DNA from 3 places in the Methylobacterium sp. CCH7-A2 genome. Region 1 is predicted to be linked to each of the others. Evidence: predicted binding sites of a transcription regulator. Region 1 holds the regulator's gene; each other region holds the start of a gene.
What was found. The regulator PhoB, encoded in region 1, activates phosphate uptake and scavenging genes when phosphate is short. The targets are predictions, from matches to a motif close to TGTCATNNANCTGTCAT.
Positions count from the first base shown of each region.

Region 1 (7,763 bases):
CGACAGCCCTGCCGCCTTGCGCAGATGGTTGCTGAGCGTCTCACCGGGCCGACGCTTGCCGAGCTTCTCGGTCAGACGGGCGAGGTCGAGATCGGGCCGCAGGTCGATCTCGAGCAGCGCCGAACCGTCGCGCGCGATCGCCTCGCGCAGCGACCCCGACAGCGCATAGATCGCGCCGCCCTCGAGTCCATGCGCGTCGATCATCGCCTCTCCAACAATTTCTTTGCCGGCAAAGCGAAGCGTGATCCGTTTCAGCGGCGCGCCGGCGAAGCGCTCGCGCAGCGTGTCGGACCAGGCCACGGCGAAGCCGCCATTGGCGGGCCGCAGCGGCGAAATGGCAACGCCCTTGCCGGCCAGCAGCGGCACCCAGCCACCGTCCGAGCCGAGCCGCGGCCAGCTCGCCCCGCCCAGCGCAAGCAGCGTCGCATCGGCGGCGACCGTCACCTCGCCGGCCGCCGTGGCGAAGGTCAGCGCGCCCTCGTCGTTCCAGCCGGTCCAGCGCCGGCCGGCTTCGAGCCGCACCCCGAGCCCGTCGAGCCGGCGCAGCCAGGCGCGCAACAGCGGCGACGCCTTCATCGCCTTCGGGAAGACGCGCCCGCTGGTGCCGATGAAGCTCTCCGCGCCGAGCTCGTCGGCCCAATCGCGCAGCGCCTGCGGTGGAAACGCCTGGATGGCGGGTTCGAGCCAGTCCCGCGCCGCGCCGTAATGCGGCAGGAAGCTCTCCAGCGGCTCGGAATGGGTGAGGTTGAGCCCGCCGCGCCCGGCGAGCAGGAATTTGCGCGCCGGCGACGGCATCCGCTCATGGATCGTCACGCGGTGGCCGGCCTGGGCCAGCCGCTCGGCCGCGATCAGCCCGGCCGGGCCGGCGCCGATGATGGCGATGTCTTTGATCTGCATCGGGCCGGCTTGCGCCGTCGGGCGTCGCGGGTCAAGCGATCAGGCGCATGCCGGAGCGACCTCGTCATTCTCGGGCTCGACCCGAGAATCTATGGCCGGCACGGCAGGGGAGCCTCGGCGTCACGAGATGCTCGGGTCTGCGCCCGACCATGACGGTTTCCCTCACGCCCGCGCGAAGGTCTCGTCGAAGGCGTAGCCCGCGCCACGGACGGTGCGCAGCGGATCCTTGGCGTCGCCCGGCGTGATCGCCTTGCGCAGCCGCCCGACATGGACGTCGACCGTGCGCTCGTCGATGTAGACGTCGCGGCCCCAGACGGCGTCGAGCAGCTGGGCGCGCGAATAGACCCGGCCCGGCGCCTGCATCAGGAATTCCAGCAGCCGGAACTCGGTCGGCCCCAGATGCAGCTCTTCGCCGGCCCGGCGCACGCGGCGCGTCGTGCGGTCGAGTTCGAGATCGCCGGCGACCAGCAGCCCCGCGACATGGCCGGGCTTCGCCCGGCGCAGCAGCGCCTGGATGCGCGCGATCAGCTCCGGCAGGGAGAACGGCTTGACGACATAGTCGTCGGCCCCGGTGGCGAGGCCGCGCACGCGCTCGGTTTCTTCGCCGCGGGCGGTCAGCATGATGATCGGCACGCGCTCGGTGTCGCGCCGCGCCCGCAGCCGCCGGCACAGTTCGATGCCGGAGAGACCGGGCAGCATCCAGTCGAGCAGCACGAGATCGGGCGTGTTGTCTCGCAGATGCAGCTCGGCGTCGTCCCCCCGCGCCACGCTGTCGACTGCGAAGCCCTCGGCCTCGAGGTTGTAGCGCAGCAGCAGGGTGAGGGGTTCCTCGTCCTCGACGATCAGGATGCGGGCGGCCATGGCACGGTTCCGTTCTTGGCGTTTGTGCCGAAACGCATCGTCATGCTCGCCCTTGTGGCGAGCATCCACGTCTTGAACGCGGCGTGGGTCCGGCGAAGACGTGGATGGTCGGAACAGGCCCGACCCTGACGGCGAAGGCTCCGGCGCAGTCGGTGTTGTCAGCTCCCTGTCACGGCCTCGACCGTGATGTCGGTGGTCTCGAGCTTGGGACGGTTGATGTCGAGCGATTCGCCGGTGACGAGATAGTGGATCGTCTCGGCGATGTTGGTGGTGTGGTCGCCGATGCGCTCGACGTTCTTGGCGCAGAACAGGAGATGCGTGCAGAAGGTGATGTTGCGCGGATCTTCCATCATATAGGTCAACAGCTCGCGGAACAGCGAGGTGTAGAGCGCGTCGATCTCGCCGTCGCGATGCCAGACCTCGAGCGCCTTCTGCTCGTTGCTGGTGGCGTAGGCGTCGAGGACGTCCTTGAGCTGCGCCTGCACCAGCCGGCTCATATGCTCCAGCCCGACGACGGCGCGGTGCGGCGGCGAGAACTGGCCGGAGATCGCGACCGCGCGCTTGGCGATGTTCTTGGCGAGGTCGCCGACGCGCTCGATGTCCGAGGCGATGCGGATCGCCGAGATCAGCTCGCGCAAATCGTTGGCGAGCGGCTGGCGCCGGGCGATCGTCAGCACGGCGCGCTCCTCGACGTCGCGCTGCAGGTTGTCGAGCCGCTGGTCGGCGGAGATCACCTTCTGGGCCAGCGTCGTGTCGCGGCGCACCAGCGCGACCGTGGAATCGCCGAGCATGCGCTCGGACATGCCGCCCATCTCGGCGAGGCTGCGGCGCAGCGACTCCAGTTCGGCGTCGTAGGAGCGGACGATATGTTCGGTCATCGCGGCGTTGTCCTTTGGATGCGGAGCGGAAGCGGCGGCCAAATCAGCCGAAGCGGCCGGTGACGTAGTCCTGCGTCTGCTTCTTGCTCGGGTTCATGAAGATCGTGTTGGTCGCGGCGAACTCGATCACCTCGCCCAGATACATGAAGGCGGTGTACTGCGAGATGCGCGCCGCCTGCTGCATGTTGTGGGTGACGATGACGATCGTGAAGTCGGCCTTCAGCTGCTCCAGCAGATCCTCGATCTTGCCGGTCGAGATCGGGTCCAGCGCCGAGGTCGGCTCGTCGAACAGGATGACCTCCGGCTTCTGCGCGATGGTGCGCGCGATGCAGAGGCGCTGCTGCTGGCCGCCCGAAAGGCCCATGCCGGAGGTCTTGAGCTTGTCCTTGACCTCGTCCCAGAGCGCGGCCCGGCGCAGCGCGCCCTCGACGCGGTCGTCGAGCTCCGACTTCGGCGGCTTCTCGTAGAGGCGGATGCCGAAGGCGACATTGTCGTAGATCGACATCGGGAAGGGCGTCGGCTTCTGGAAGACCATGCCGATGCGCGAGCGCAGCTCGTTGACGTCGACGTCGTTGGAGATGACGTTGCGGCCGTCGAGCATGACCTCGCCGGTCGCGCGCTGCTCGGGATAGAGCGAATAGATCCGGTTGAAGATGCGCAGCAGCGTGGACTTGCCGCAGCCCGAGGGGCCGATTAGGGCCGTGACATGCCGGTCGCGAAAGTCGAGATTGATGTTCTTCAGCGCCTTGTGCTCGCCATAGTAGAAATCGAGGTTCTTCACCGCGATCCGGACGGGCGCGTCGGCGTCGAGCGACTGCGGGCTGAGTTCGAGGGTCGAAAGCATCGACGGGTTCCTTCGGATCTGACGCGACGGAGATAGGTTAGGCGGGTCTCACTTGCCGCCGCGCACGATGCGGCGGGCGACGAGCGAGAGCAGCAGGATCGACAGGGTGATGATCAGCGAACCGGCCCAGGCGAGCTGCTGCCAGTTCTCGTAAGGCGCGGAGGCGAACTGGTAGATCGTCACCGGCAGGTTCGACACGCCGCCCATCAGGTCCGACGAGAACCAGAAATTGTTGTTCAGCGCGGTGAAGATCAGCGGTGCGGTCTCGCCTGCGATGCGGGCGAGCGCCAGCAGGATACCGGTGACCATGCCGGCCTTCGCGGCCTTCCAGGTGATCGAGGTGATCACCACGGAAGGCGGCGCGCCCAGCGCAGCCCCGGCCTCGCGCAGCGGGCCTGGCACCAGGCGCAGCATGTCCTCGGTGGTGCGCACGATCACGGGGATCGCGATGATGCCGAGCGCGACGCCGCCGGCCCAGCCGGAATAGCCGCCGACCGGCTCGACCAGAATGACATAGACGAACAGGCCGATCAGGATCGAGGGCGCCGAGAGTAGGATGTCGTTGATGAAGCGGATCAGGTCGGCCAGCTTCGAGCCCTTGCCGTATTCCGCCAGATAGGTGCCCGCCAGCACGCCGATCGGCGTCGCCACGGCGATGCCGAGGAAGGTCAGCACAATCGAGCCGACCATGGCGTTGGCGAGGCCGCCGCCCTGCGATCCGGGGCCAGGGGTGATCTGCGTGAAGGTGGCGACGGAGAGCCCGCCGATGCCCTTCACGATCAGCATGCCGAGGATCCAGAACAGCACGAAGATGGCGAGGAAGGTGAAGCCGGCGGAGATGACCCGCATCGCCTTGTCGGCGGTGCGGCGGCTCTGCCGGACGCGGCCCCAGGCGGCGTAAGGGGCGGCGGGAGCGGTGGAGGAGGTCGTCAGGCTCATGATCGGGCTCGCTCAGAAGGTCTTGACCCGCGACACCAGGATGCGCGCGACGACCAGGACGACGAAGGTGACGAAGAACAGGATGCAGCCGAGCGCGATCAGCGCGTTCATCTGCAGGCCCAGCGCCTCGTTGAACTCGTTGGCGATGCGCGAGGCGATGGTCGAGCCCGGATCCATGATCGAGGCCGAGAGGCGGTTGGCATTGCCGACCACGAAGGTCACCGCCATCGTTTCGCCGAGCGCGCGGCCGAGACCCAGCATGATCGCACCGATGATCGAGACGCCGGCCTGCGGCACCAGCACATGGCGCACGACCTCCCAGGTCGTCGCCCCGATGCCATAGGCGCTCTCGCGCAGCACGGAGGGGATCTGATCGAGCATGTCCCGCACGATCGAGGCGATGAAGGGGATGATCATGAAGGCGAGGATGATGCCCGCCGTCAGGATGCCCAGTCCGGAGGGCGAGCGCGAATACAGGATTGTCCCGACGATCGGCATCCCCTCGACGATGTTCGAGAGCGGGACCTGCACATAGGCCGCGAAGAGCGGCACGAAGACGAACAGGCCCCACATGCCGTAGATGATCGAGGGCACGGCGGCGAGCAGCTCGATCGTGGTCGAGACTGGCTGCTTGAACCAGGGCGGGGCAAGCTGGGTGAGGTAGACGGCGATGCCGAGCGAGAGCGGCACGCCGATCAGCAGCGCGATCAGCGCCGTCGAGAGCGTACCGACGATGGCCGGCCAGGCGCCATAGACATCGGCCTGGGTGTCCCATTGCGAGCCGGTGATGAAGCTCAGCCCGAACGCCTTGAAGGCCGGCCAGCCGCCGATGACCATCGACAGCATGATGCCGGCCAGCAGCAACAGCACGAACAGGGCCGAGATCAGGCTGGCATTGCGGAAGACGATGTCGAAGGTGCCCTTCGGCGTCTTTCGCTGCGGCCGCGCGGCCGGAATGCTCAGAGTGTCGGTCACGGCGGTCATCCGTGGAACTCCGGTCGTGGCGGAACGAGGATGCGAGGCGGAAGGCGAAGGCTCTCGGGAGGGCCCTCAGCCGGAACAGCGGTTCCGCCGCTGCTCGGGATGGAGGCCTGATGAGGAAGACGAGGCGGAACCGGGTTCCGCCTCGCCCTCAGTCGGTGATCAGAAGATCGGCTTGCCCGACGGGTCGGTCACGCCCTTCCAGGCGGCGCGGACCTGATCCTTGACGTTGGCCGGGAGCGGCACGTAGTCGAGGTCCAGCGCCATCTGGTCGCCGTTCTTGAAGGCCCAGTCGACGAACTTCAGCGCGGCCTGCACCTCTTCCGGCTTCTCCGGCTTGGCGTGGACGAGCAGGAAGGTCGCGGCCGTGATCGGCCAGGCCTCGGCGCCCTTCTGGTTGTTCAGCGAGATGCCGAAGCCGGGAGCCTCGTTCCAGTTGGCGTTCGCGGCCGCGGCCTGGAACGACTTGTCGTCCGGCGCCGGGAAGTTGCCCTCGGCGTTCTGGATCAGCGCGTAGCTGAGCTTGTTCTGCTTGGCGTAGGCATATTCGACATAGCCGATCGAGTTGGCGACCTGCTTGACCGAGGCCGAGACGCCCTCATTGCCCTTGCCGCCGATGCCGACGGCCCACTGCACCGAGGTGTTGGCGCCGACCTTGGACTTCCACTCCGGCGAGACCTTGGAGAGATAGTCGGTGAACACGAAGGTCGTGCCCGAACCGTCCGAGCGATAGACGGGATTGATGTTGGCGTCGGGCAGCTTCAGGCCGGCGTTGAGGGCGACGATCTTGGGATCGTTCCACTTCTTCACGGTGCCCATGTAGATTTCGGCGATGATCGGGCCGGTCAGCTTGAGCTGGCGGGCGTCGATGCCGGCGATGTTGATCGCGGGGACGACACCGCCCATCACGGTCGGGAACTGGATGAGGCCGTCCTTGGCCAGATCCTCGCCCTTGAGGGGAGCGTCGGTGGCGCCGAAGGCGACCGTCTTGGCCTTGATCTGGCGGATGCCGCCACCGGAGCCGATCGACTGGTAGTTGAGACCGATATTGGTCTCCTTCTTATAGGCCTCGGCCCATTTCGAGTAGATCGGGAAGGGGAAGGTCGCGCCGGCGCCGGTGATGTCGGCGGCCTGGGCGACGCCCGACAGACCGATGGTCGCGGCCGCGAGAATGAGAAGTTTGCGCATGAGATGTCCTCTCTGGGTCGCAGGTTCAGCGAGCCGTTCAGAACACCCTCTGCATGACAGCTTCATGACACTTCGTCACGCATGCTGTCATGAAGGCGTCACGCAGCGTTAAGAAACGCCCTCAAGGCTTGCGCGCCGAAGCCCCGAAACGTGGCAAAACAGCCCTGAACGTCGCACCCTCACCGAGCGCGCTCTCGATCGTCAGCCGCCCGCGATGGCGCAGCACGATGTGCTTGACGATGGCGAGGCCGAGCCCCGTGCCGCCGGCCTCGCGGCTCGCCGCGGTATCGACCCGGTAGAAGCGCTCCGTCAGCCGCGGCAGATGCTCCGGTGCGATGCCCGGCCCATCGTCGCGCACGCCGACGCTGACCTCGAGCGGCCCGTCGACGACGTCGATCACGACCTCTCCGCCGCTCTTGCCGTACTTGATCGCGTTCTCGACGAGGTTTTCCATCAGCCGCAGCAGCTCGTCGCGGTCGCCCGGTACGTTTACCGGCTCGGTCGGCGCCCGCAGCGTCAGCGTCACCTCGCGCTCGCGTGCCATCAGCGTCAGCGAATCCACGATCTCGCGCGAGATGCCGGTCAGATCGACCGGCGTCTCCGGCGCCAGATGGGCGCGCAGTTCGATCCGCGAAAGCGAGAGCAGGTCGTCCACCAGCCGCGCCATGCGCAGCCCCTGCTCGCGCATGATCGCCAGGAAACGGTCGCGCGCGCCGGCATCGTTGCGCGCCGGGCCCTGCAGCGTCTCGACGAAGCCGAGCAGCGAGGCCAGCGGCGTGCGCAGCTCGTGGCTGGCATTGGCGACGAAGTCGACCCGCATCCGCTCGGTGACGCGCTGCTCGCTGAGGTCCTCGAAGGTCAGCAGCACCGGTCGCCGGACACCCTCGCTGCCCAGCGCAGCGATATGGATGCGGAAGGTGCGCTCCACCGGCACGCGCTCGATCAGCTCGATCACCTGCCGTCCCCCCTGCCGCGAGACGCCTTCGATCGCCTCGATCAGGTCCGGATCGCGCATCACCAGTGTCAGCAGCCGTCCCTTTTCCAGCGCCGGGATCAGGGCGCGCATCGCCGGGCTCAGCGCCTGGGCCACCCCCTGCGCATCCAGCAGCAGCGCAGCCGACCCCATCGCTTCGACGAGCGCCTGCGTCGTGGCGGCTAGGGGATCGACGGCACCG
Region 1 is NZ_LSKN01000298.1:476-8,238, forward strand. It holds gene AX750_RS22720 (TIGR03862 family flavoprotein) at 1-897, opposite strand, end outside; gene phoB (phosphate regulon transcriptional regulator PhoB) at 1,060-1,758, opposite strand; gene phoU (phosphate signaling complex protein PhoU) at 1,917-2,636, opposite strand; gene pstB (phosphate ABC transporter ATP-binding protein PstB) at 2,680-3,480, opposite strand; gene pstA (phosphate ABC transporter permease PstA) at 3,529-4,419, opposite strand; gene pstC (phosphate ABC transporter permease subunit PstC) at 4,432-5,403, opposite strand; gene pstS (phosphate ABC transporter substrate-binding protein PstS) at 5,563-6,588, opposite strand; gene AX750_RS22755 (ATP-binding protein) at 6,710-7,763, opposite strand, start outside.

Region 2 (7,763 bases), on a different contig from region 1:
AAGGCCGCCAATGGCGAGCTTGTCATTTTAGAGACTTTCGGAGAGATGCGCCGATGCTGTCGACGGCGACGACGCAGGCGAGAATCGAGAGCAGGATCGCCGATACTTGATCATAGTTCAGCAGGCGCAAGGCCGCGATCAGCTCGAACCCGATCCCGCCGGCTCCGACGATGCCAAGCACGGCCGAAGCGCGGAAATGATACTCCCAGCGATAGATCGTCACGTCCGTGAGCTGCGGCAGGACCTGCGGCAGGACCGCATGCGCGATGACCTGCAGTGGTGTCGCGCCGGCCGCTCGCGCCGCTTCCAGAGGTTTGGGGTCAACATGTTCGATCGCCTCAGCGTAGAACTTGCCGACCATCCCGACCGAGTGAAGCGCCAGCGCCAATACGCCGGGCAATGCGCCAAAGCCGACGGCCGCCACAAACAGCACGCCAAGGATGATCTCCGGCACGGAACGGAGGAACGCCAAAAGGGTTCGGACGGCAAAACAGACAGCCGGGTGCGGGCTGGTGTTCGGGGCGGCCAACAGCGCCAGCGGCAGCGAGAAGACGACCGCGAGCGCCGTGCCCGCGATCGACATAGCAAGGGTGTCAAATAGCGGCCGCAGCCAAGACTGCCAGCGCCCGAAATCGGGCGGGATCATTTCGTCGGCAAGCTGGCTGATCGCCGGGCCGCTCTCGATGAAGCGCTGGAGGTCGAAAAATCCCGTCACACCCAACGCGATGACGCAGACGGCGATGATCGCGGCCAGAAGCCCCGCCCCACGCAAGGCGGAGCGGCGTTCTTCGGCAAGAATTGTATCGAAGGACCCGGATGCGCTCATGCCAATCACCCGAGCTTGGCGATATCGAGATTGAGGATCTTCGCCATGTCGCGCAAGACGTCATAGTCCTTGTCGGTGGCTGGCGCGAGCCGCTCGACCCGGAACAGCTTGAGGATCTCGGGATCCTTGAGTTCGAGGAACGCCTTCCTGATCGCGTCCTTGAGTTCAGGCTTGAGGTAGCCCTGAATCGTCATCGGGTAGTTCGGGATCGGGTCCGACAGAGCGATTTGCCTGAGCTTGGTCGCATCGACCTTGTTTGTCTCGACCAGAACCCTATAGATCGCCTCCGACAGGGCGCCGGCGGGAATCTGTCCGGCCGCGACTGCTCGCGCCACCGCATCGTGCTTGCCAAGATGGACGACCTTGTAATCCTTGTCCCCGATCAGGCCGTTCTTGGCCAGATGCGCGCGCGGCGCGAGATGGCTCGACGTCGAAGCCTGATCGCCGAATGCGAACGGCTTGCCTTTCACGTCAGCCAGTTCCTTAACCGGACCATCGACGTTGGCGATCAGAATGGAGTTATAGTTCGGCTTGCCCTTCTCGACGCCGACAGCGAACGGCTCGATTTCCGGCGCCTTCGACTTCGCTAGGACGTAGGAGAACGGACCAAAATATCCGACCTCGATCCGACCGAACCGCATCGCCTCGATCATTGACGAATAGTCCGTCGTCACGATGATCTCGACTGGCTTGCCAATCGTCTTCTCCAGAAAGAGTTTGAGCGGCTGCGCATTTTGGATGATCGTGGACGCGTTCTCATCCGGCAAAAGCGCAATGCGCAGTTTGTCCGGGTTTGCCTTGTCGGCGGAGGCAGGGCCGGCCAGAGCAAATAGGCCAGCCGTAGCGGCTGAGGCGATGAACGTTCTGCGCTTCATGACGATGTCCTGATCGATTGTAGGGGTCGATTTTTAGGCGGCGACAAGTTCGGCCGTGCGCGTCTGGTAAATGTGGTCAAGAGCGATGCCGCCGACTGACTCGGGACCGTCCTCGAACACGATCTCTCCCTTCGCCAGGCCAAAGATCCGGTCGCCGAACTGGCGCGCCAGTTCGACCTGATGAAGGCTGACGATCGCGGTGATGCCATCTTCCCGGCAGATCCGGTGCAGGTCCTCCAGCACCTTGGCGGCGGTCGCGGGATCAAGGCTAGCGACCGGCTCGTCTGCAAGCACGATCTCGGGCTTCTGCGCCATCGCACGCGCTATCCCGACCCGTTGCTGCTGCCCGCCCGAGAGTTGATCGGCGCGATCCAGTGCGCGGTCGGCAAGACCGACCCGGTCGAGAGCCTCAAGCGCCATGACTCGATCAGCGCGGGGCAGAGGCGCGAGCGACCTCAGAAACCCGTGTGAAGCCAGGCGGCCGGTCAGAACGTTCTCAAGCGCCGTCAGACGGCCGATCAAGTGGTGTTGCTGGAAGATCATGCCCGTCCGGCGGCGGTGGGCCCGCAACGTCGCCCCGCTGGCGAAGATCGATCCGTGCCCCTCGCTCCGGACATCGCCCTGCGTCGGCCGGACAAGTCCGTTCAGGCTACGCAGAAGGGTCGATTTCCCGGCGCCCGACTTGCCGAGCAGCACGATGAACTGCCCGCGCGCGAAAGTCGCATTAGTCGTCTTCAGTGCCTCGACACCGTTCGGGTAGGTGACGGAAACATCGACAACCGACAGCATCAACACTCTCCTTCAGCAGAAATTCGTTCGTATAATCCGAACAAAAATCATTATAGTTCGGATTATCGCTAATGCGCAAACGTGACGCCTGCGTGACACGAGGACGTTGTGTTAGACGTAATTCGTGCGTCGGCGGGGGATGACCGCCTCGTCATGACGGGCTTTGCTGCCGCCAAACGGCCGGCGGCCCAAGGGGTCGTCGCAGCATCGGAGAGCCAGCCATGTCGAGCCCGCGCCAGCAGCATTGGGAAAATGTTTACAGCACCCGGCAGGCGGACGAGGTCAGCTGGTTCCAGGACGACCCGACGCTCTCGCTCGACCTGATCGCGCGTTCCGGGATCAGCGCCAATGCCCCCATCATCGACATCGGTGGCGGCGCCTCTGTGCTGATCGACAGGTTGCTGGGTGCCGGCCACTCGACCCTGACCGTGCTCGACATCGCCGAGGCCGGCCTCGCCGTCGCGCAGAAGCGGTTGGGAGACCACGGCGGCCGCGTGACATGGTGCGCCCAGGACGTGACCGCTTGGCATCCCCCGCAGGACGCCTTTGCACTCTGGCACGACCGTGCGGTGTTTCATTTCCTCGTCGAGGCAGCCGACCGCGCCGCCTATGTCCGCGCCCTCGATTGCGGCCTCAGGCCTGGGGGCTTCGTCATCCTCGCGCCCTTCTCCCTGACCGGCCCGGAGCGATGCAGCGGACTTCCCGTGAGGCGCTATTCGGCAGCTATGCTCCAGGCAGAGCTCGGGGCGGACTATGAACTCGTAAACCAACAGCCGCAGACACATCTGACGCCCGCCGGGAATCGTCAGGATTTCATCTGGTGCCTGTTTAGGAAGTCAGCGACGTGAGCGGCGGTGCAGTCATGACCAGAATGGCGCAAGGCCTGGCGAGCGAGCCCACGACACCATGACAGACCACCGCGACAGGCCCATGCCGATACTGGCCAACAAGCACCACTCTGAAGCATCCGCCTTCGAGCCGGGAAACCTGCTGCGCGAAGCGCGCCGCCACGAAGGTCTGGCCGTGCGCGACGTGCCGGCGATCTGCGTGCTCGACCCCGATGGCGATCTCGTCCGGCGGCTGCGCCAGGACGGACGCGCAACGACTGACCGAGATTGGGCCTGCTATCACAGCGAACTAGATCGTTTCGTGGAGGGCGACGTCGAGTTTGGCATCGTTGGCTGCGTCGTCGGCGCTTCCTATGCCGTGCTGGTGGCGGAACAGTTCTTCGCCGCCGGCTGCAGGCTTCTGATCAGCATGACCTCGTCTGGGCAACTGCAGCCGGTGCGGCCGCCGCCTTATTTCATCCTGATCGAACAGGCCCTGCGCGACGAGGGCACGAGCTACCATTACTTGCCGCCATCGGACTTCGCCCAGGCCGACACTGGCGTCATCGCTGCGCTCGAGAGCGCCTTCGACGGCATGCGTGAGCCGGTGCTGCGCGGCGCGACCTGGACCACCGACGCGCCTTTCAGGGAGACGGAGCGCGCCATCGCCACCATGACCGCACGCGGCCTGCTCGCCGTCGAGATGGAGGCTGCCGCGCTGTATGCCTTCGCGCAGGCTTGCGGCAAGCGCGCCGTCTGCTTCGCCCACGTCACCAACCAGATGGGCCATGTCAACGGCAGTCGGTCTTCTTGTCGAAGCTCTTCGCGCGAGGGGCCATGCCGCGCCGTCGCACCGGCCAGCGGCCTCGGAGCTTTCTGATTGTCGCCATTGTGGTCTCGCCCCGATCCTCTAAGCGCTAAAGGACGCCGGCAGCGGCCCGCCAAGGAGGTTTCCGGACGCGGCACAGGAAATCCCGGAGCCGATGTGGCGCGATTGTGCCGCGGCGCTCACAGCGCACGGTCAGCGCGAGAGCGCACCCTGCAGGATCAAGGATTTCCGAGCGTCGGCGAGCGGATCTCTACTGCCTTGCTCAGGCAATTTTCTCTGGCGAATATGAGGCTGCTGACCATGCCCGCTGGTCAACATCACAAACTCGGAATAGTATTTCGCAAAGTGCACGAGATAAAAAAGGCCAACTGGGATGATTGCGGGACAAATCGCTCTTGTGTTGGCCGCAGCCTTCGGAGGGGCTGCTTTTTACATAAACATCGCGGAACAACCTGCGCGTCTCGGTCTTGATGATAAGAGCATGTTGAAGGAGTGGAAGCCGAGTTATGCGGGCGGCTTCGTCATGCAAGGCAGCTTGGCAGTTGCCTCTGCCTCAATGGGCCTTGCTGCGGCGTGGCTCACAAAAGATTGGCGCTGGGTTGTTGGAGCAGCCCTGATCCTGGCCAACTGGCCCTACACCCTGCTGGGCATGATGCCGACGAATAACAAGTTGAAGGCGATTGCCGAAGCTGATGCGGGACCGGCGTCGCGTAGCTTGATCGAAAGCTGGGGTCGCCTTCATGCCGTCCGAACGACGCTCGGCATTGCCGCGACACTCGCGTATCTTTGGGCGCTGAACTGAGCTGTCATTTATACCACCGAACTTCGCCTTCCGCTTGTAGATGCTGACGTCGCTCACACCTGCTTGCGGCAGAGTTCGCCGACCGTGACACCCGATTCCTGTTCCCTGATAATCGCGGTGATCTACTCTTCCGTGAGACGAAGAGAACAAGCCGGCCAAAGGCGGTCTTCACATCCGCGATGAGACCGGCATGGCTCGCGACCTCCGCGACATCGTGCCTGAAAAAGCGGACCCTCGCCCCTTCCGCTTCTAACAGTTTCATTGCTTCGGCTACGGCCTCGTCCTCGACGATATCGCTGAAGGCGATGTCGTGGCTTGGCGAGGGCGAGACCGATGCCGCGTCTTGCGACGGTAATCATGGCAACGGGGCGCGCCATCTCATTCCCCCCGATACGTCGGTGTGCGCTTCTGCTGGAAGGCCGCGACGCCTTCCTTGACGTCATCCGTGTAGGAAATGAGCGAGCTCGCCAGCGCTTCCATGACCGCGCCGCTATCCTCGCCCTCGGCGGCATTGATCAGCTGCTTGACGATGAGGTTCGCGACCGGCCCGCGTCGGCAGATGCGCTCGGCCATGGCCTGCGCGGCCGCGAGCGCGCCGCCTTTCTCGACGACCTGATCGACGATGCCGAGCGTCAACGCCTGTTCGGCGGTCACGATCTCGCCGGAGAGCGCGAGGCGCCGCGCGACCTGTCCACCGAGGCGCCTGACCAGACGCTGTGTGCCCGACCAGCCCGGGATCATGCCGAGCCCGGTCTCGGGCAGGCCGATCTTGGCCTGGACCTCGCAGATGCGGATATCGGCGGTGACAGCAAGTTCGAGGCCGCCGCCGAGGGCATGGCCGTTCATCGCGGCGATGACCGGCGGCTTCATCCGTGCCAGCTTATCGAAGACGCGGTGACCAGAGCGCACCCAGCCCTGCCCCATCTCCAAAGGTGAGAGCCCTCCCCAGGCGACGATGTCGCCGCCGGCGCAGAAGGCCTTGCCCTCGGCCGTCAGGATAACGGCGCGCACCGACCGATCGGTATCGATCGCGTCAGCGAACCTGCCGAGCAAACTGACCATGACGTCGTCGAGCGCATTGAGCTTTTCCGGCCGGGCGAGCGTGATCGTCGCGATGCCGGACGCTATGTCGAGGCGGACGGGTTCGCTCATGCCGCTCTCGCCGGAACTTTGAGCCCGATCAGCGCCTCGTTGAAGAGCGCAACGTCCATCAGCTTTGGCGGCTTCGGCACCTTCAGTAAGAACTCGCTTTGGGCGAGGATATCGCGCTCCAGATCGACGCCCGGCGCGATCTCGGTGACGACGATGCCCTCGGCCGTCAGCTTCATCACGCAGCGCTCGGTGACATAGGTGATGTCCTGTCCCTGTGCGACAGCGCGCGGGCCCGAGAAGGAGATGTGCTCGACAGCCTCGACCAACTTCTTCACCTTGCCTTCCTTCTCGATGACGAGCTTCCCGTCAGCGATCGCGAGCTTGGCGGCCGCGCTGAAATAGCCGGAGAAGATGATGCGTTTGGCGCGCGCGGTGATGTCGATGAAGCCGCCGGCGCCGGCCGTGACATGGGGCCTGACGCCGAGCTTGGAAACGTTGACGCAGCCCTGCCTGTCGATCTGCAGGAAGGAGAGCAGCGACATGTCGAAGCCCGCTCCCTGGAAGTAGGTGAACTGGTAAGGAGAGGGCACGATCGCCTCCGCATTTGAGGCGCAGCCGAACTGGAATTCGAGCAGCGGCACGCCGCCGACGGCGCCCTGCTCGATGACCCAGGTGACGGAGCCGTGCTGGCCTTCCTCGATCAGAATGCGCGGCACATTGGCCGAGATGCCGAAGCCGATATTGACGGCGTCGCCATAGCGGAGTTCCTGCGCCACGCGTCGCGCGATCACCTTGGCGACGTCGAAGGCTGGGGTCTCGAAGCTCGACAGCGGCCGGCGCACCTCACCGGAGATCGCAGGGTCGTAGACGGTCTGCGTCGTCTGCATCTGGTCGGGCGCGACCACGATCGCATCGACGAGGATGCCGGGCACGAAGACGGCCTGGGTGTTGAGGCTGCCGGCCTCGACCACGCGCTTAACCTGCGCGATGACGATACCGCCATTGTTGCGCACGGCCAGCGCCTGATCGAGCGGACCGAGCAGGCCGCCCTCGTGCTCGTAGGAGAGGTTGCCGCGCTCGTCGGCCGTGGTGGCGCGGATGATCGCGACCTTCGGCACGATGCTGCGGAAATAGAGCCAGTCGTCACCGTCGAACTCGACGCGGGAAACAATCGGCTCGGCCATAGCGCGCGCATTCATGGCGCAGCCCTGGTGCCTGGGATCGACGAAGGTATCCATACCGATCTTGGTCAGCACGCCCGGACGCTTGGCGGCAGCTTCGCGATGCATGTCGAAGAGGATACCGCTCGGGATGTTGTAGGCCGGAATCTCGTCGCCCGTGACCATCTTCCAGATCGCAGGCGGCTCGGCCGAGGATGGGCCGGACGGGTAGGAGCCGCCCATGATCCGCGCCAGCAGGCCGGGCTTTGCCAGATGGTCGATGCCCTTGACGCCCCACATGTCGCCGGCCGCGATCGGGTGCAACGTCGTCAGGTTGCGCGGATGGCCGGACACATCGAAGCGCCGGCCGATCGCCGCAAGTACCGCGTCCGGGCAGCCGAGGCCGGAGGAGGAGGAGACCGTGACGATTGCCTCGTCCGGGATCAGGGCGGCGGCTTCATCGGCGGAGAGGATGCGAGGGAAGGCCATGATCTCTTGTCTCTTCCGAAAGGCTTCAGCCGGCGGCGGCGAGCGCGCGCTGATAGGCGCCGCAGGATTCGCGG
Region 2 is NZ_LSKN01000220.1:10,274-18,036, forward strand. It holds gene AX750_RS16175 (phosphonate dehydrogenase) at 1-26, opposite strand, end outside; gene phnE (phosphonate ABC transporter, permease protein PhnE) at 23-826, opposite strand; gene phnD (phosphate/phosphite/phosphonate ABC transporter substrate-binding protein) at 832-1,701, opposite strand; gene phnC (phosphonate ABC transporter ATP-binding protein) at 1,735-2,490, opposite strand; gene AX750_RS16195 (class I SAM-dependent methyltransferase) at 2,712-3,338, shown strand; partial or broken gene AX750_RS16200 (nucleoside phosphorylase) at 3,421-4,095, shown strand; gene AX750_RS16205 (DUF1772 domain-containing protein) at 4,520-4,948, shown strand; gene AX750_RS16210 (enoyl-CoA hydratase/isomerase family protein) at 5,327-6,100, opposite strand; gene AX750_RS16215 (acyl CoA:acetate/3-ketoacid CoA transferase) at 6,097-7,689, opposite strand; gene AX750_RS16220 (LacI family DNA-binding transcriptional regulator) at 7,715-7,763, opposite strand, start outside.
Region 2: a site for PhoB is predicted at 2,572-2,588, ahead of phnC (phosphonate ABC transporter ATP-binding protein). Genes of this name have one in related genera too.

Region 3 (7,763 bases), on a different contig from region 1:
AGGGTCGAGCCGGTGAGCGTGAGCCGGCGGATCATCATCGCCGTCAGGTCGAGCTCGGCCTTGGGGCCCTGCAGGAAGGCGATCTGCACGAGACGCCCCTCCACCGCCAGCGCCGCGATGTTGCGCTGGATATAGGGCCCGCCGACCATGTCGAGGACGACGTTGACGCCCTTGCCGTCGGTCAGGCGCTTGACCTCGGCCAGGAAGTCCTGCGCCCGGTAGTCGATGGCCTGGTCGGCCCCCAGCGACCGGCAGAAATCGCATTTCTCGGGCGAGCCGGCCGTCGCATAGACGGTCGCGCCCGCCTGCTTCGCCAGCTGGATCGCGGTCGAGCCGATGCCGCTGGAGCCGCCATGGACGAGGATGGTCTCGCCTGCCCGCAGCCGCCCGCGGGTGAAGACGTTGTCGTAGACGGTGAAATAGTTCTCCGGGAGGCCGGCGGCCTCCAGCAGCGAGAGCGGCTTCGGCACCGGCAGGCAGAGCGCCTCGTCGGCGACGGCATATTCGGCATAGCCGCCGCTGATCAGCAGCGCGCAGACGGCCTCGCCGATGCGGCTCTCGGCGACGCCCGCGCCGACGGCGACGATGTGGCCGGAGACTTCCAGCCCCGGCACCGTGGTCGCGCCGGGCGGCGGCGGATAGCCACCGGCCCGCTGCAGGCAGTCCGGCCGGTTGATGCCGGCGGCAGCGACCGCGATCAGGACCTGGCCCGCTCCCGGCTGCGGCACGGGGGCCGTCTCGATCTCGATCACCTCCGGCCCGCCGGGCCCGGAAAAGCGCACCTGCTTCATCGTCTGCGGCAAAGCCATCATCGTCTCCGTGGAGCAGCGCCGGGAGGCGCCCTTTGAACGCTCTTGTGGGGCCGGCGGCGGCCGGGTTCAAGCGTCCGCGATGCGTCGGTGCGGCCCGGCTGGTCACGCCGCACGCTTGCACGCATCCTGCACAGAGGCCGCGTGCCAGCCCATCGGCGCGCCGGCGAAGCGAGGGAGAACGGCATGCGGCGGACGCTGAAGGCGATGATGGCGGGCGACCAGACGGCGATCGGCCTGGCGGCCTGCGTCGTCCGCACGGTCGAGATCGTCACGGTCACGCGCAGTTGCGGCTTCGATTTCCTGCTGGTCGACATGGAGCATGCCCCGATCGCGATCGGTGACGCCGCCTCGATCAGCGTCGCCGCCAGCGAGGCCGGGCTGCCCTGCCTCGTCCGCGTCGGCGGTCCCTATGTGCCCGACCTGGCGCGGGTGCTCGACTGCGGCGCCGAGGGCGTGGTGGTGCCGCATGTCGAGACCGCTGCAGAGGCGCGTCTGATCGTCGAGAAGTGCCGGTTCCAGCCGCTCGGCAAGCGCTCTCTGCCGAGCCCGCTGGCGCGGCTCGGCTTCCAGGTGCCACCGGCCGCCGAGATGGTCCGGCAAATTGAGCAGGACACCTTCATTGTCGCCATGGTCGAGAGCGCCGGTGGCGTCGCGGCGGCCAGTGACATCGCGGCCGTCGCCGGCATCGACGCCGTCATCATCGGCGCCAACGACCTCGCCGCCGACATGGGCCACCTCGGCGCGGTCGACCATCCCGAGGTTCTCGCCGCCTTCGCGGCTGTCGCGGCGGCGACGCGTGCGCAGGGCAAGATCTTCGGCGTCATCGGCGTCGGCGCGGCGCTGTTGCAATCGCATGCACTCGATCTCGGCGCCCGGCTGATCGTCGCCACCAACGACATCAACCTGCTGATCGACCAGGGAACCGCGGTCGCGCAGACGCTGCGCGCGCGCACCGGGTCGGCCGCTCCCGCCGCTCCGCGCTAGTCGGCCGCGGGGGCGAGCCGGCAGGTCGAGCGGGTGAAAACCTCGATCTGCGACAGGGCGGCGTCGAGCGTGGCGAAGGGGCCATGCTTCATCGCGCGCATGGTCTCGGCGACGCGCTCACCGGGAATGATTCGGTATTCGCCCGGCGCCGCCAGCTCGACGCGCCCCATATCGCGTCCGAGCAGGTCGGTCAGGGCCCAGCTGGTCAGGCCGCTGGGCGTGACGATGATGTCCATGGTCGGCTCCGCAGGCCCATCGCCCGGCCGCGAGGATCGCACGTTTCGGGGCGAGCCGCCTCATGCTTTGCGAGGCGTTGCGGCGCGGCTGCCACAGCTCGTGCGAATGGCCTCAGGAGCAGCGTCATTTACCGGCCGTTAACCATTGGCTGAATACACCGAAGACACCGAAAATTTACCAAGATGACCGCCGTGTTAACCAAACCCAGGCCCATCCGCCTCAAGGGGCGCTCCTACCTTGCCTTGACGCTGACCCCCGAGCTGCCGCTCGAGGACTGGCTGATCCGGCTCGACGAACTGGCCGCGCTCTCGGCCGGCTTCTTCCTGCGGCGGCCCGTCGTGCTCGACATCGAGGGGCTCGAGCTGGACCGGGCGGAGCTGCGCGACCTCGTCGCCAAGCTGTCCGGTCGCGGCGTCCGGATCATGGGCATCGAGGGGGCCAGGGCCTCCATGCTGGGCTCGGATCTGCCGCCGGCGATGTCCGGCGGGCGTTCCACCGCCGATGTCGAGCCGCCGGCCGCCGAGGCGGCTCCGGAGCCGGTGCCGGACGCGGTGGCGCCGGAGAGCGTCGTCCGCTCGGATCCGACGCCGGGCAAGCCGATGCCGTCGATCATCGTCACCCAGCCCGTGCGCTCGGGTCAGTCGCTGTTCTTCCCAGAGGGGGACGTCACCATCGTCGGCTCGGTTGCCTCGGGCGCCGAAATCGTCGCGGGCGGCTCGATCCATGTCTACGGGACGCTGCGGGGCCGGGCGCTCGCCGGCACCATGGGCAACGCGTCGGCGCGCATCTTCTGCAGCCGGCTCGAGGCCGAGCTGCTGGCGATCGACGGCTTCTACAAGACAGCCGAGGACATGGAGCCGGAGCTGCGCGGCAAGGCCGTGCAGATCTGGCTCGAAGGCGAAACATTCAAGGTCGGGTCGATCGCCTGACCAGGCGACATCGGGACAATCGGGAGAGGTCTATGGGCAAAGTCATCGTGGTCACCTCGGGCAAGGGAGGCGTCGGCAAGACGACCTCGTCCGCCGCGCTCGGGGCAGCGCTCGCCAAGGGTGGCGAGAAGGTCGTGGTGGTGGATTTCGACGTCGGGCTGCGCAATCTCGACCTCGTCATGGGGGCCGAGCGCCGGGTCGTCTACGACCTCGTCAACGTCATCCAGGGCGAGGCCAAGCTCACCCAGGCGCTGATCCGCGACAAGCGCGTCGAGACGCTCTATTTGCTGCCGGCCTCGCAGACCCGCGACAAGGACAACCTCACCGCCGAGGGCGTGGAGAAGGTCATCGGCGCGCTCAAGAGCGTCTTCGACTGGGTGATCTGCGACAGCCCCGCCGGTATCGAGCGTGGCGCCACGCTGGCCATGCGCCATGCCGACGTCGCCATCGTGGTGACCAATCCGGAGGTCTCCTCGGTGCGCGATTCCGACCGCATCATCGGCCTGCTCGATTCCAAGACGCTGCGCGCCGAGCAGGGCGAGCACATGGAGAAGCACCTGCTGCTGACCCGCTACGACCCGGTCCGGGCCGAGCGCGGCGACATGCTCAAGGTCGACGACGTGCTGGAGATCCTCTCCATCCCGCTGCTCGGCATCATCCCCGAGAGCATGGACGTGCTGCGCGCCTCCAATCTGGGCTCGCCGGTGACGCTGGCGGATGACCGCAGCGCCCCCTCGATCGCCTATTTCGAGGCCGCGCGCCGGCTCCAGGGCGAGAACCTGCCGATCATGGTCCCGGGCGAGAAGCGCGGCTTCTTCGGCAAGATCTTCGGAAGGAAGGCGGCATGAACCTGCGTCGTTTCTTCTCGCGCGTGCAGTCGGCCCCCGCCGCCCGCGAGCGCCTCAAGGTCCTGCTGGCGCATGAGCGCGCCGCGGTCGGCGACTCCGATCTCGTCGCCAAGCTCCGGGACGAGATCCTGCGTGCGATCTCCAAGCACATGCAGATCGATTCAGAGAAGGTCAGCGTCACGATGGAGCGCGGCGCCCAGGTCTCGACGCTGGCCGTCGACATCGAAATCCCCTTCGACGTCGCCCGCAAGGCGGCCTGAACCGGCTCACGCCCGGAGCGGAGCATCCCTCCGCCCCGGGAGAGCCAGCGTCGCCACGAAGCACGCCGCCAGCATCAGGCCCGAGCCGATCAGGCAGGCCTGCAGCCCGCCCGCCTGGTAGAGCAGGCCCGAGAGCAGCGTGCCGCCGAACCGCCCCAGCGCATTGGCGGCGTAATAGAACCCGACATCCTCGGCCGCCTTCTCCGAGCCCGCATAGGCCAGGATCAGGTAAGAGTGCAGCGACGAGTTGACCGCGAAGGCGAAGCCGAACAGGCCAAGCCCCGCGACCAGCACGAGATCGGGCCGGGAGACGGCCCCGCTCAGCAGCAAGGCGGCGAGCGCAAAGGGGATCGCCGCCAGCGCCAGCGACCAGAGCCGCGCCGCCGGGACTTCGCTCGACAGCCCGTCGGCGCTTCGGGCGATGAGGGCGGGCGCAGCCGCTTGAACGAGGCCGTAGCCGATCGTCCAGAGCGCCAGGAAGCTGCCGACCATGGTGAAGGTCCAGCCCGAGGCATAGAGGAACACCGGCACGCCGACGACGAACCAGACGTCGCGCGCTCCGAACAGCGCGACGCGGGCCAGCGCCAGCAGGTTGACGCCCCGGTTCTTGGCGAAGAGCTCGCGCGCGGATTTGCTCGCCTTGGCCTTGCCCATCATTGCCGGCAGCGCGATCACCACGCCGAGCAGGATCAGCGCCAGCATCGCCGCCATCGCCCAGAGCGCGCCGCGGAAGCCGAGCGCCTCCAGCAGCAGCCCGCCCAGGAAGAAGCCAACGCCCTTCATCGCGTTCTTGGAGCCGGTGAACCAGGCGACCCAGCGGAACAGCCGTCCCTCAGCGTCCTCGCTGCGTGCCGCGGCCTCGGCGACCTTGATCGCCGATTTCGAGGCCGTCTTGGTCAGGTCCTTAGCGACGCCGCAGACGCCTTGCGCCATCACCACCCAGGCGACGGAGGCAGCGGCCGTCCAGTCCGGCGACAGGCCCGACAGCAGCAGGAAGCCCGCGATCTGCGTGCCGAGACCCACCGCGAGCATGCGGGTGATGCCGTAGCGCGCCGCGAGCCAGCCGCCGATCAGATTGGCGACGATCCCGGCCGCCTCATAGAGCAGGAACAGGAAGGCGAGGGTGAAGGGCGAATAGCCGAGCCGGAAGAAATGCAGCAGCACGAGCATGCGCAGCGCGCCGTCGGTCAGGGTGAAGCCCCAATAGGCGGCGGTGACGATGGCGTAGTTGCGGGTTCCCTCGGTCACCCGATCAGATCCCGGCCTGTTCGAGATGGCAGGCGAGATCGACCATGCGGCAGGCATAGCCCATCTCGTTGTCGTACCAGGCGTAGACCTTCAGCATCGTGCCGTCGGTGACCAGCGTCGAGAGACCGTCGACGATGCTCGAGCGCGTGTCGCGCTGATAGTCGATCGAGACCAGCGGGCGCGGCTCGAAGCCGAGGATTCCGGCCAGTGGCCCCTTGGCCGCCTCCGCGAACAGCGCGTTGACCTCGGCCGCGGTCGTCGACCGCTCCAACTCGAAGACGCAGTCGGTCAGAGAGGCGTTGAGGACGGGCGCGCGCACGGCGTGGCCGTCGAGCTTGCCCTTCAGCTCGGGATAGATCAGCGCGATCGCGGTGGCGCTGCCGGTCGTCGTCGGTTGCAGCGAGAGCATCGCCGAGCGGGCGCGGCGCAGATCCTTGTGGGGCGCATCGACCACGACATTGGTGTTGGTCGGGTCGTGGATCGTGGTGATCTGGCCGTGCCGGATGCGCAAATTCTCGTGCACGACCTTCACCACCGGGGCTAGGCAGTTCGTCGTGCAGGAGGCGGCGGTGACGATCGGGTGAACGGCGGGGTCGTAGAGATGCTCGTTGACGCCGACGACGACGTTGAGGACCGAGGGGTCCTTCACGGGGGCGGCGACGATGACGCGCTTGGCGCCGCGCTTCAGATGCCCCTCCAGTGTCGCCGGCGTCAGGAACTTGCCGGTGCATTCGAGCACGACATCGACGCCGAGATCCCCCCAGGAGATGTCGCCCGGCTCGCCCGCCGCCGAGAAACTTAAGCGGCGCTCGCCGATCGTGACCGCATCCTCGCCGGCGCTCGCGATGCCGCCGCGCCAGCGGCCCTGCATGCTGTCGAATTCGAGCAGATGGGCGGTCGCCGCCGCACCACCCTTGATCTCGTTGAGATGGACGACGTCGAGCCGGTTGCCGGCGCGCGGATCGTCGCCCTGCCGGTCGGCCGCCCCCAGGGCGGCCCGCAGCGCCAGACGCCCGATCCGCCCCATGCCGTTGATGCCGATCCGCATGACTCTGCTCCCTGTCTGTCTCAGGGAGGCTGCATCACCCGGATGAAGGCATCATGTCAATATGTCGGTTGACAACGACATATTCTGTGATGAGACTCATGTCATCCGAAACCGACATATCGGGACGACGCCATGACGACCTCTCCTCTCGCGGTGCTTTTCGTGTGCAAAGGCAATCACGCGCGCTCCATCATGGCCGAGGCGATCATGCGGCGCATGGCCGGCAAGTTCGCCGTCTACAGTGCCGGCTCGCAGCCCCGTGCTTCGATCAATCCCTTCGTCGTCAGGCTGCTCAAATCGCTCAACCACGATGTCTCCGACCTGCGGCCCAAGAGCTGGGACGCATTTTCCGGCCCGAACGCGCCGCAGCTCGACTTCGTCTTCACCCTCTCGGAGACGGCGGCCAATGCCGTTCCGCCGGCCTGGCCGGGCAATCCCGTGACGGCGCTCTGGACCCTGCCGGATCCGGCCGCCCATGAAGGCGACGACGTTCAGAAGGCGCTCGCCTTCGCCGATGCCTACCGCATGCTGAACAACCGCATCTCGCTCTTCGCGAGCTTGCCTCTGGCGACGCTGAAGGGCATGGCTCTGCAGCACCGGCTGGACGCGATCGGCAAGGACACGTCGCGCGCCGATCCATTGCAGAGGGATGACGCCGCGTGAAGCAGGGGCCGGCGCCGAGGCTGGAATCCGCGGAGGCGGTCGCGCTCCTGGCAGCGCTCGCCCAGCCGACGCGGCTCGAGATCTTTCGCCTGCTGATGCGCTACCGGCCGCATGGGCTGGCAGCGGGCGATATCGGCCGGCTGCTCGCCGTCGCGCACAACACCCTCTCGGCCCATCTCGCGGCGCTGGAGCAGGTCGGCCTGCTGGCCTCGCGGCGCGAGGGGCGTCACATCATCTTCGCCGCCAAGCCAGGCCCCGCCGATGCGCTGCTGGCGTTCCTGACGGATGCCTGCTGCACCCAGGGCCCGGCCGCCTGCCCGCCAGGGGCCACGGCGATCCCGGCGCGGCGCGAGCCCGTCGCGAGCGAGCGGCCGCTGCGTGTCCTCGTGGTCTGCACCGGCAACTCGGCCCGCTCCATCATGGCCGAGGCCATTCTCAACCGTGAGGGCCTGGGACGGATCGAGGCCTTCTCGGCCGGCAGCCGCCCGCAGGAGGCGCCTCACCCGGCGGCCCTCGGGTTGCTGGCGGAACTCGGATACGACGTCTCCGCCATGCGCTCGAAGTCCTGGGACGAGTTCCTCGGACCCGAGGCGCCGCCACTGGACCTCGTCGTCACCGTCTGCGACGGCGCGGCGGAGACGCCATGCCCCGTCTTTCCGGGCGCGCCATTGCGTGCCCATTGGGGACTGGACGATCCGGCGGCGGCAGCCGGCCCCGCTGCCGCCCAGCGTGCG
Region 3 is NZ_LSKN01000282.1:1,575-9,337, reverse strand. It holds gene AX750_RS20770 (NAD(P)H-quinone oxidoreductase) at 1-812, opposite strand, end outside; gene AX750_RS20765 (aldolase/citrate lyase family protein) at 996-1,796, shown strand; gene AX750_RS20760 (hypothetical protein) at 1,793-2,032, opposite strand; gene minC (septum site-determining protein MinC) at 2,216-2,962, shown strand; gene minD (septum site-determining protein MinD) at 2,995-3,810, shown strand; gene minE (cell division topological specificity factor MinE) at 3,807-4,070, shown strand; gene arsJ (organoarsenical effux MFS transporter ArsJ) at 4,077-5,318, opposite strand; gene AX750_RS20735 (ArsJ-associated glyceraldehyde-3-phosphate dehydrogenase) at 5,323-6,366, opposite strand; gene AX750_RS20730 (arsenate reductase ArsC) at 6,499-7,029, shown strand; gene AX750_RS20725 (metalloregulator ArsR/SmtB family transcription factor) at 7,026-7,763, shown strand, end outside.
Region 3: a site for PhoB is predicted at 6,409-6,425, ahead of AX750_RS20735 (ArsJ-associated glyceraldehyde-3-phosphate dehydrogenase). Genes of this name have one in related genera too.